3 regions of the Shewanella sp. 11B5 genome follow, and region 2 is predicted to be linked to each of the others. Evidence: predicted binding sites of a transcription regulator. Region 2 holds the regulator's gene; each other region holds the start of a gene.
The links. The regulator ArgR, encoded in region 2, controls arginine synthesis, uptake and breakdown. The targets are predictions, from matches to a motif close to ANTGAATANNTATTCANT.
Positions count from the first base shown of each region.

Region 1: the regulator ArgR is predicted to act here: its motif matches at 1,706-1,723, upstream of CXF78_RS02950 (YjiH family protein).
Region 3: the regulator ArgR is predicted to act here: its motif matches at 1,531-1,548, upstream of argA (amino-acid N-acetyltransferase).

Region 1 covers NZ_PJAP01000243.1:1,717-5,008, forward strand. The annotation lists gene CXF78_RS02940 (ubiquinone anaerobic biosynthesis protein UbiU) at 1-572, shown strand, start outside; gene CXF78_RS02945 (U32 family peptidase) at 582-1,523, shown strand; gene CXF78_RS02950 (YjiH family protein) at 1,967-3,244, shown strand.
Region 2 covers NZ_PJAP01000289.1:1,046-4,337, forward strand. The annotation lists gene CXF78_RS05485 (ABC transporter ATP-binding protein) at 1-524, shown strand, start outside; gene CXF78_RS05490 (Dyp-type peroxidase) at 844-1,782, shown strand; gene argR (transcriptional regulator ArgR) at 1,845-2,315, opposite strand; gene CXF78_RS05500 (META domain-containing protein) at 2,482-2,907, opposite strand; gene CXF78_RS05505 (hypothetical protein) at 3,030-3,248, shown strand; gene CXF78_RS05510 (GNAT family N-acetyltransferase) at 3,252-3,292, shown strand, end outside.
Region 3 covers NZ_PJAP01000305.1:2,631-5,922, reverse strand. The annotation lists gene rarD (EamA family transporter RarD) at 1-4, shown strand, start outside; gene argA (amino-acid N-acetyltransferase) at 120-1,439, opposite strand; gene rpmG (50S ribosomal protein L33) at 1,916-2,089, opposite strand; gene rpmB (50S ribosomal protein L28) at 2,096-2,332, opposite strand; gene radC (RadC family protein) at 2,454-3,131, opposite strand.

The DNA.
Region 1 (3,292 bases), on a different contig from region 2:
TGTCCATTAAACAGGTTCGAGACTTAGCTAAAGTGAGCCCTGTTGAGCTTGAAGTATTTGCTTTTGGTAGTTTATGCATCATGGCTGAAGGACGCTGCCATTTATCGTCATATGTAACAGGACAATCTCCTAATACAGGCGGTTCGTGCTCACCTGCTAACCATGTGCGTTGGCAAGATTCTGGCAGCGATAAATTGACCCGACTCAATAATGTATTAATCGATAAAGCTGAAGCTAACCAACAACTGGGTTATCCGGTGGTCTGTAAAGGCCGTTATGTTGCCGAATACGATCATGATGCAAAGTATTTATTGGAGTCACCTACCAGTTTAAACACCTTAAGCTTGTTACCCGAGCTCGCCCAAGCGGGAATTAAATCACTTAAAATAGAAGGACGTCAGCGAAGCCCTGCTTACGTCAGCCAAGTCACCCACGTTTGGCGTAGCGCTATCGACACTTATTTAGCCAGCCCCGAGTCTTTTTGCGAGCAACCACAATGGTCGCAAGCGTTAGCAAAAGTATCCGAAGGACAAATCACTACATTGGGCGCTTATGAGCGTCAATGGCAATAAGGTTTTACAATGAAAATATCTCTCGCTCCAATTAGTTACTGCTGGTCAAAATCTGACGTTGAACACTTTTATCAGCAAGTAGCATTGAGTAACATCGATACCGTTTATTTAGGTGAAACCGTATGCAGCCGTCGCCGCGAACTGAAGTTTAACGACTATCTAGATCTCGCCAATATGCTTAAGTCTCATGGCAAACACGTGGTGTTATCAACCATGGCTTTGATAGAGGCGCAATCTGAACTTAATGAACTGAAACGAGCTATTGATAATGGTGATTTCAGTATTGAAGCTAATGACATGGCTGCGGTACATTATGCGCACCAAGCGAAAGTCCCCTTTGTGTGTGGGCCAACAATCAATAATTATAATCGGACCAGCCTTGATTTATTGCACCAAAAAGGGATGTATCGTTTTGTCATGCCTTGTGAATTATCACAGAAGTGGTTAAACACCGTCATCAACCAGGGTGATAAACCCGCTTTTGAAATAGAGGTGCTCGGTCACGGCTATTTGCCTTTAGCACATTCTGCACGCTGTTTTACCGCAAAACATTACCAATTGCCAAAAGATAAGTGTCAAACTATTTGCCAACGCCATAGCAAAGGCTTACTGGCTCAAACTCAAGAGTCACAACCCTTACTCCGCTTAAATGGCATTCAAACTCAATCTGCGGCGCAGGTAAACCTGATTAACCAAATTCCACAAATGATAGACATGGGAATTGATTATTGGCGTATATCACCCAATAAATTAACCGATGTAGCCATGGGTTCAGAACTTGCTCATGTATTAGCGCAAATAACAGAGGATCCATTTAATAGTAAGGCGCTAATCACAAAACAGTTTAACGACAATAAACAGGCATCGATTATCAATCATCATTGCAATGGCTATTGGTTAGGGTTACCGGGCATGGACTATTCCCTTGAGCCAAATACTCCAGCGGGATAACGTTACAAACGCTATTTGATAGCCATTAATAAAAGTGGTCATGAACCGTAATCATATCCATGTTTATTAATGGCATACAAACCATAAAAAAGTGCCAAAGCCAAAGAGAGCACACTTCCGCAACAAAATATTAACCAACTGATTAAATTAGATTTTAACGATATACTCCGACACTTTCTTAAAGTAAATATCTACTCACATTTAACTAATATCTATTCGGTTAAGTTATCATTTTACATACTGCAAATAAGGGGGTAACCTTGCCTACCCAAAAAAAACAACTGAATGGACATTCAATTTCGGTCCATAATAAACAGTTGGGTAGCACAGCTGGCCAACTTAGAACACATAAGTAAGGTGTATTTAACGTGACACATAAAAAACATAGCATTAAAACAATTCTCACCTTTATTATTCCGTCACTGATTGGCTTGCTACTGTTTATGACGCCTATCAATGTCGAAGGTTCGATTACCATTCCGATTGCAATCATCTCAAAAGCATTGCAAAGCCAAATGGGCAGTTCGATTCAGCTTATTATGACCTGCATAGTGGTACTAATGGCATTGGCCTCATTACTCACTCAACTCATTAATCCTAAATTCGTTCGTAAAAGTATTTTTTTACGCACACTGCTGAAAGTAAATTTATTTTGGTTAGCGGTGCGAATTCTAGGCGCAATCTTTATCGTCATGGTTTATTGGCAAGTGGGACCCGAAGCGATTATTTCATCTGCAACCGGTGGCTTGGTTCTGAATGATTTAGTACCAGTACTATTTTCAGTATTTATTTTTGCTGGCATGTTATTACCGTTATTGCTCAATTTTGGTTTATTAGAATTTTTTGGCACGTTATTAACCAAAGTTATGCGTCCAATATTCAATTTACCTGGTCGCAGTGCTATTGACTGTATGGCATCTTGGTTAGGTGATGGTAGTGTGGGCATTTTAATGACCACCAAACAATACGAAACTCGTTTCTATACTGCACGTGAAGCTGCTGTTATTGGCACAACCTTTTCTGCCGTGTCAATAACCTTTAGCTTAGTGGTGATATCACAAGTCAAACTTGAGCACTTATTTGTGCCATTTTATCTGACTGTGTGTTTAGCAGGGTTTATTGCCGCAATCATAGTCCCTAAACTACCGCCATTATCATGGAAGAAAGATCTGTATATCGATGATACTCCTCGCCATGAAGATGACGAAACAATCCCAGCCAGTCATGGCGTATTTTCGTGGGGATTTGAACAAGCAATGCAACGGGCATCTTCTGCTGGTGGCATTAAGCATGTGCTAACTGAAGGAATTAAAAACGTTGTCGATATGATATTCGGGGTGATCCCTGTTGTTATGGCTATTGGTACCGTCGCATTAGTGTTGGCTGAACATACACCTATTTTTAATTACTTAGGTATGCCATTTATTCCGCTATTGGAACTGCTGCATATTCCAGAAGCTACCGAAGCCTCGAAAACGATTGTGGTGGGATTTGCCGATATGTTTATTCCATCGATTTTGGCCAGCTCTATAGAATCTGATTTGACCCGCTTTGTTATTGCGGCATTATCAGTTACTCAGCTTATTTATATGAGTGAAGTAGGTGCTCTTTTAATTGGTAGTAAAATCCCGGTTAACTTTTTTGAGCTATTCGTTATCTTCATTCTACGAACCTTAGTGACACTGCCTGTAATTGCATTAATGGGCCATTTACTCATTTAGTTGAAGTCAGAAGATAAACAACTCAATATCACTAAGGAGCGCAATGCG
Region 2 (3,292 bases):
TCCGTAACGATATGATGTTAGAAATTCGCGCCATATTAAAACAACGTAATGTTAGTGCCGTGTTTGTGACTCACAGTAAAGATGAAGCATTTGTGTTTGCAGATAAACTGGCTTTATTTAAAGATGGCGCCATTATTCAACATGGTAAAGCCGAAACCTTATATAGTGCACCAACTGATCGCTACGTTGCCGATTTTTTAGGGGCGGGTAATTACTTACCTGTTACGGTTACCTCCAGCCATCAAGTGCACTATTCCTTGGGCGATCTTAGCAGCACAGAAGCATTGTCTTTGCCTATTGGCAGCCAAGGGCAATTATTATTGAGACCACAGCAAATTGAATTACATCCTAGCATCAATGGCCGAGGGTGCATTGTAGAAAGGCATTTTCTTGGTACGTTATGCCATTATCAAGTCCAAATTGGCGCTGATATTTTGAATGTTAGTAGCCAATTAACAACATTAATGGCAGGTCAACGAGTGGATATAAATATTACAGCGCATCCACTGGTGATTTTTAATTAACTATCAATGCTGTCATCTTAATCTTAGTTCGGGGCAAAATAAGCTAAATAGCTGGTTAGGTTTTATTTTTTGATCTCTAACTTTAGTGAGCTAGTCAATAATTGCAATGAATGGTCAAGCTGTTATCTGCACGAATATGAGTACAATAGATATTACAAGCTGGCTAAATGTGAGTACACTTCAAGTAATTTACATTTGATTAAGTTAAGCTAATGATCAGCTTAACTGATGAGAGATGTTAATCGTTCTCTAGTCGTATCAAAGCGTTAAATTATCACCGTTTAGGCCGAAATATAGTATTAAGGTGGATGAAGTTAATATGGGTAACCAAGTTATGCCTCGTGAACAGTTAGGGATTTGCGCAGAAGGGAATTTACACAGTGTGTACTTGATGTTTAATGCCAACGACGGTGTTGAAGATCAGTTACGCCCATCTATTGCTAATGTAGCCCAATATATTTATGAACTCACGGATCAATATGCCGACAGTGCTTTTAATGGCTTTGTGGGGATTGGGGCTAATTTTTGGGATACCTTTTATCCAGAAGCTCGCCCAGCATTATTAAAACCTTTTCCTGCCATGAGTGAAGGTAACCGTGATGCACCAGCAATGGAATATGATTTGTTTATTCATATCCGTTGTGATCGCTATGATATTTTGCACCTCGTCGCCAATGAAATTAACCAAATGTTTGAAGATTTGGTCGAGTTAGTCGATGAAGAACGCGGCTTTCGCTTTATGGACAGCCGTGACTTAACTGGTTTTGTTGATGGTACAGAAAACCCTAAAGGACGCCATCGTCAACAAGTTGCGCTTGTCGGTGATGAAGATGAAGAATTTGTCTCAGGTAGTTATGTTCATGTTCAAAAATACATGCATAACTTAAGTAAGTGGCATCGTTTACCGCTTAAAAAACAAGAAGATATTTTTGGTCGTACCAAAGTTGATGATATTGAGTATGAATCAGAAGATAAACCATTAACCAGCCACACAAAACGAGTTAACTTAAAAGATCCACACGGTAACTCATTAGAAATTTTACGTCAAAGCATGCCATATGGTTCGATTAGAGAACAAGGTTTGATGTTTATTTCAGTATGCCGTACACCTGATCACTTCGAACAAATGCTGCGCAGTATGGTGCACGGTGATGGTCATGGGAATCATGATCATTTGATGTTGTTTACTAAAGCGCTGACAGGGTCGTCTTTCTTTGTGCCATCATTGGATTTTTTAACTCAATTTGACGATGCGTAAAAGCCCGTTTTAGGCAATAAAAAAGCAATGCCATGGCATTGCTTTTTTATTTTAATGAGTTTTTATTCACTATAGTTGAATAAAGATCTAACTGTTTCTAATGTCTCATCAATCGTTTTAATACTTGCTGGACAGATGAAAATTGTGTCATCACCAGCAATAGTACCTAATATCCCTTCTGGTTTGCCTATTGAATCGAGCAAACGGGCGATTAATTGCGCTGCACCTGGGCTAGTTCTGACCACGATCATGGCTTGGTTATGATCAACATCCAGTACTAAATTTTTAACTGGGCTACCTGCAGTAGGTACACCTAGCTCGGCAGGGAGGCAATACACCATCTCTTGCTTAGCATTGCGAGTGCGAACAGCACCAAATTTGCTGAGCATGCGTGATACTTTAGATTGATTAATATTACCGAATCCTTCGGCTTGAAGCGCATTAACAATCTCGCTTTGGCTTCCAAAACGTTCTTCTTTGAGAATCGCTTTAAAAGTTCGTACGAGCTCATCCTGATTTCTTGTCGCTGGCATAGTGATAATTCATCTTATAGTTGTTATTCAAAAATCTAGCACATTTTGAATAGATTGACTTATTAAGTCAAGAAAGAATCAGATTTATTGAATAAAAATTCATTTTGTAGTGGAACTTTAAACTGACACTAATAACTCATCCGGCGACTCATCTGAACCATAAGCTTTAGGATACGGGTAACGATTGTTTTGTCAGCACTAATAGCGTATCACCATTTAAAGACAATAGATTGAGTTTTCCTTTAGAGAAATCAACTTGTTGTACCAATGAAATCGCTTGCATCAGTTCGGCTTCTTGGGTGATTAAACTATCAATGCAGGCTTTCATGGTTGAACCTGATGGCGCAAGTTGAAGCAGATGACCTTGTTGGATGTAACGACCAAAAAATTGATTACAACTATTATTACCTGTTAATTCACCGTTTGGAGCAAACACTAAAGTTGCTGGGCTATTATTAATGGTAGGTGTGTCGAGGACGACTTCTACATGCCAAGTACCAATTAATTGTTCATTTGAGACAATTTGAGTATGGCTTTGACAAGCACTAAGGCCTAAAAATATAACAGTGGCGCCGAGAATATGCTTTATCATGTTGAGAGAGTTCCATATACGAAAAAATTGCCGTTATTCTACTACTTGAGTGTGAATAAGAGCGTAAATAATTCTAATGTTTTGGATTAATGAACATTATTTAACGTATCAAAGAGTCGCAAATGATCAAATTAGTTAAAGTGTTGCATTTCGTCGGTTTAATTATGTTGCTGGTGGGCATCGGCTTATATTGGCAAAGTGATATAGGTCAACAAGTCAGTGGAATGTTGGTCATTGCGTTACTCATTGGCGTGGGAACATTAATTATGTCTCCGCTGCCTGTTGCGCTAGTGATAGAATGGGCTAAGAAACAATCTCCCAATTCAGGGTCAAAGGAATAATCATTGTCATTTATTATCCGTAAGGCGTTATTAACCGATGTTGC
Region 3 (3,292 bases), on a different contig from region 2:
ATAATGAACTCTACAATGGGAAGATGAAGTCACTCAAAGCACTGATGCTTCACCCACAAAAAAGCCGGATGATTTTATACTCATCCGGCTTTTTTTATGTATTAACTGTCTTGTTACTTCTACAAATCTAACGCAAGAATTTTTGAACGACGCTGATAGTTATACAGCTGTTTTTTCTTATTCGGCAGCTCTTCAACATCAACAATATTAAACCCATGCTCTAAAAACCAATGGATACTACGTGTCGTTAACGCAAATAGACGTGAATAACCCCGCACGCGAGCTTGGCCGATAATGTTATTAAGCAAAATGCTGCCACGATCTGCATCGCGATAATCCGGATGAACCACTAAACACGCAAACTCACCCGCATTGTCTTCTTCAAACGGATACAAAGCTGCACAACCAATCACTAAGTTGTCGCGCTCAACCAGCATAAACTGTTCAATTTCCATCTCCAATTGCTCGCGTGAGCGACGCACCAAAATGCCTTGTTCTTCCAATGGGCGAATAAGGTTTAAAATACCGCCTATATCGCTAATGGTTGCTCTACGTAAACGTTCGGCGCTTTGGGTAACAATTTGGGTACCAATCCCTTCGCGTGAGAATAACTCTTGCAGCAATGCACCGTCTTCTAAATAACTGACTAAGTGACAACGAGGTACACCTCGTCGGCACGCTTCAATACTGGCTTTTAAGAAAGCAACAGTCCCAACTGAAGTATGGTCGTCAACAGCCATTGTCTTAAGCATTTCTTCGATGTCGTCCGGCATCAACTCGGCAATGACTTCACCATTTTTACCGATAAGGCCGTTAGTATCGCTAAAACCAATAATCTTATCGGCCTTTAGCTTTATCGCTACTTGGGTCGCAACTTCTTCAGCTGTCAGGTTAAAGCTTTCACCTGTAACAGAAGCGGCAATGGGCCCCATTAATACAATACCGTTATTATCTAATTGACGACGTAAGCCTTGCGCATCAATACGGCGCACCTTGCCACTTAAACAAAAATCGACACCGTCATCTACACCTAATGGTTGTGCAATAACAAAATTACCACTCACCAAGTTTATTTGCGCGTTTTGCATCGGCGTATTGCCTAAGCTCATCGACAACCTAGCAGTAATATCAAATTGAGTAGCACCGGCAACCTGCTTGATAATTTTCAGGGTTTCATCATCGGTAATACGAATACCATTGTGATATGCCGGTTCAATTCCAGCCGCTTTTAGACCAGCATCAATCTGTGGTCTTGCTCCATAAACTAACACCACCTCAATCCCAAGTGAGTGCAACAAAGCCACATCATTTAAAATACCGCGGAATTGTGGGTGCGCTAATGCTTCTCCACCCAACATAACGACAAAAGTTTTACCTCTATGAGCATTAACATAGGGCGCAGAATGACGAAATCCATCAACTAATTCAGTGGTTCTCACGGGCAAATTCACCTCGGTATAAGTTTGATGTTCATTAATGACGATGACAATAAATGCCACATAACAGTTTGCTGTATCAAAAAAGAATGGTATTGCATTTTAATTCACTTTTAAAGCATTTTATTTCACTTTAAGTAAAACACAGTGTCTCAATATTTTATGAAAAAAGCATTACAGCCAAAAAGTTAGCTTGTTTTAGCTGTTAATAATACTTTACGCATTTAATTATGATATTTGCATCACATCTGTTTAGCAAAATTTCAACATAATTGCGCTATAACAATGTAGGGACCTCAATAAAATATCATCACACTAGCGATGTACTTCATGACGTAAACAGCTACTGCATAACCTAAATTGAGCAATTAAATACACGTCATAACTCATCCGTTAATCGTTCGATTCAGTATAGACTATTTTCAAACAGGCATAAAAAAAGCCCCAATGAAGGGGCTTTTTTAAGAATCAAAAATCAATTACTTGATTTTAGCTTCTTTGTACATAACGTGCTGACGAATGACTGGATCAAATTTCTTGATTTCCATTTTTTCAGGCATGTTACGCTTGTTCTTTTCAGTAGTGTAGAAGTGACCAGTTTTAGCACTAGATACTAATTTGATCTTCTCACGATTACCTTTAGATTTAGCCATTTTCTATTATACCTTCTCGCCACGGGCACGAAGTTCTTTAACAATCACTTCAATACCTTTCTTGTCGATAATACGGATACCTTTAGTAGATACACGTAATTGCACGAAACGCTTTTCTTCTTCTAACCAAAAACGGTGGTTTTGTAGGTTAGGTAAAAAACGACGACGAGTCGAATTTTTTGCGTGCGAACGGTTGTTACCAACCATTGGCTTCTTGCCAGTTACTTGGCATACTCTTGACATGTCAATCTTCTCCAAAACAAATTTTTAACGCTCGAGCATTAATGTGCCTCGTATGGCCGTCGCCCGAGGCACAAAGAGGGCGCATTTTATACACGATTGACCATAGAAGATCAAGCAGTGTTTATACAATCCACCCACGCTCGGCAAAGGAGACTATCTCCTGATCACCTACAACCATATGATCTAACAAAGAAACATCGATGGTTGCCAATGCATTTTTTATTCGCTCAGTTATTCGCCGATCAGCCTGACTTGGCTCTGCAATGCCAGACGGGTGATTGTGACACACAATTACCGCTGCCGCTTTTTTCTCCAAAACAAGGCTTACAACCTCGCGAGGATAAACAGAAGCAGAATCGATAGTGCCACGAAATAATTCTACAAATTGAATGACTCTATGTTGGGTATCCAACAATAGTAAGGCGAACACTTCATAGGATCGGTCTGCCAATTGTCTCATTAAATAGTCTCGAGTTAAATCAGGATTTGTCAAAATTTGCCCTCTTTGTAGATTTTCATGGGCAATTCGCTTAGAAATTTCCGCAGCAGCCTGTAATTGAGCGTATTTTACCGGCCCAACACCGGCTAATTTACATACTTGGCTTTTAGAGGCACTCAGTAAACTGCGCAAACCACCAAACTGATTAATCATGTTTCGGGCTAAATCCACTGCATTTTGCCCTGCCAGACCATTACGTAATATCACCGCGAGCAATTCTGCATCCGAAAGATGTCCTGCACCTTTGAGCAATAACTTTTCTCGCGGCCCTTCTCCTTGTGGCCAATCTTTAATTCCCATGAATGTCCCTTATATTCAATGTGGCGATGTCATTAAACGCATTAAGTCGACTCTTAATAATAAGAACAACACCGAATCAGCAAGCACAGCACCAATGACAAATTGTTGTCTTTTTCAAAAATAGAGTTCGAATTGCTTATACCAATCTCATGAAATATCTG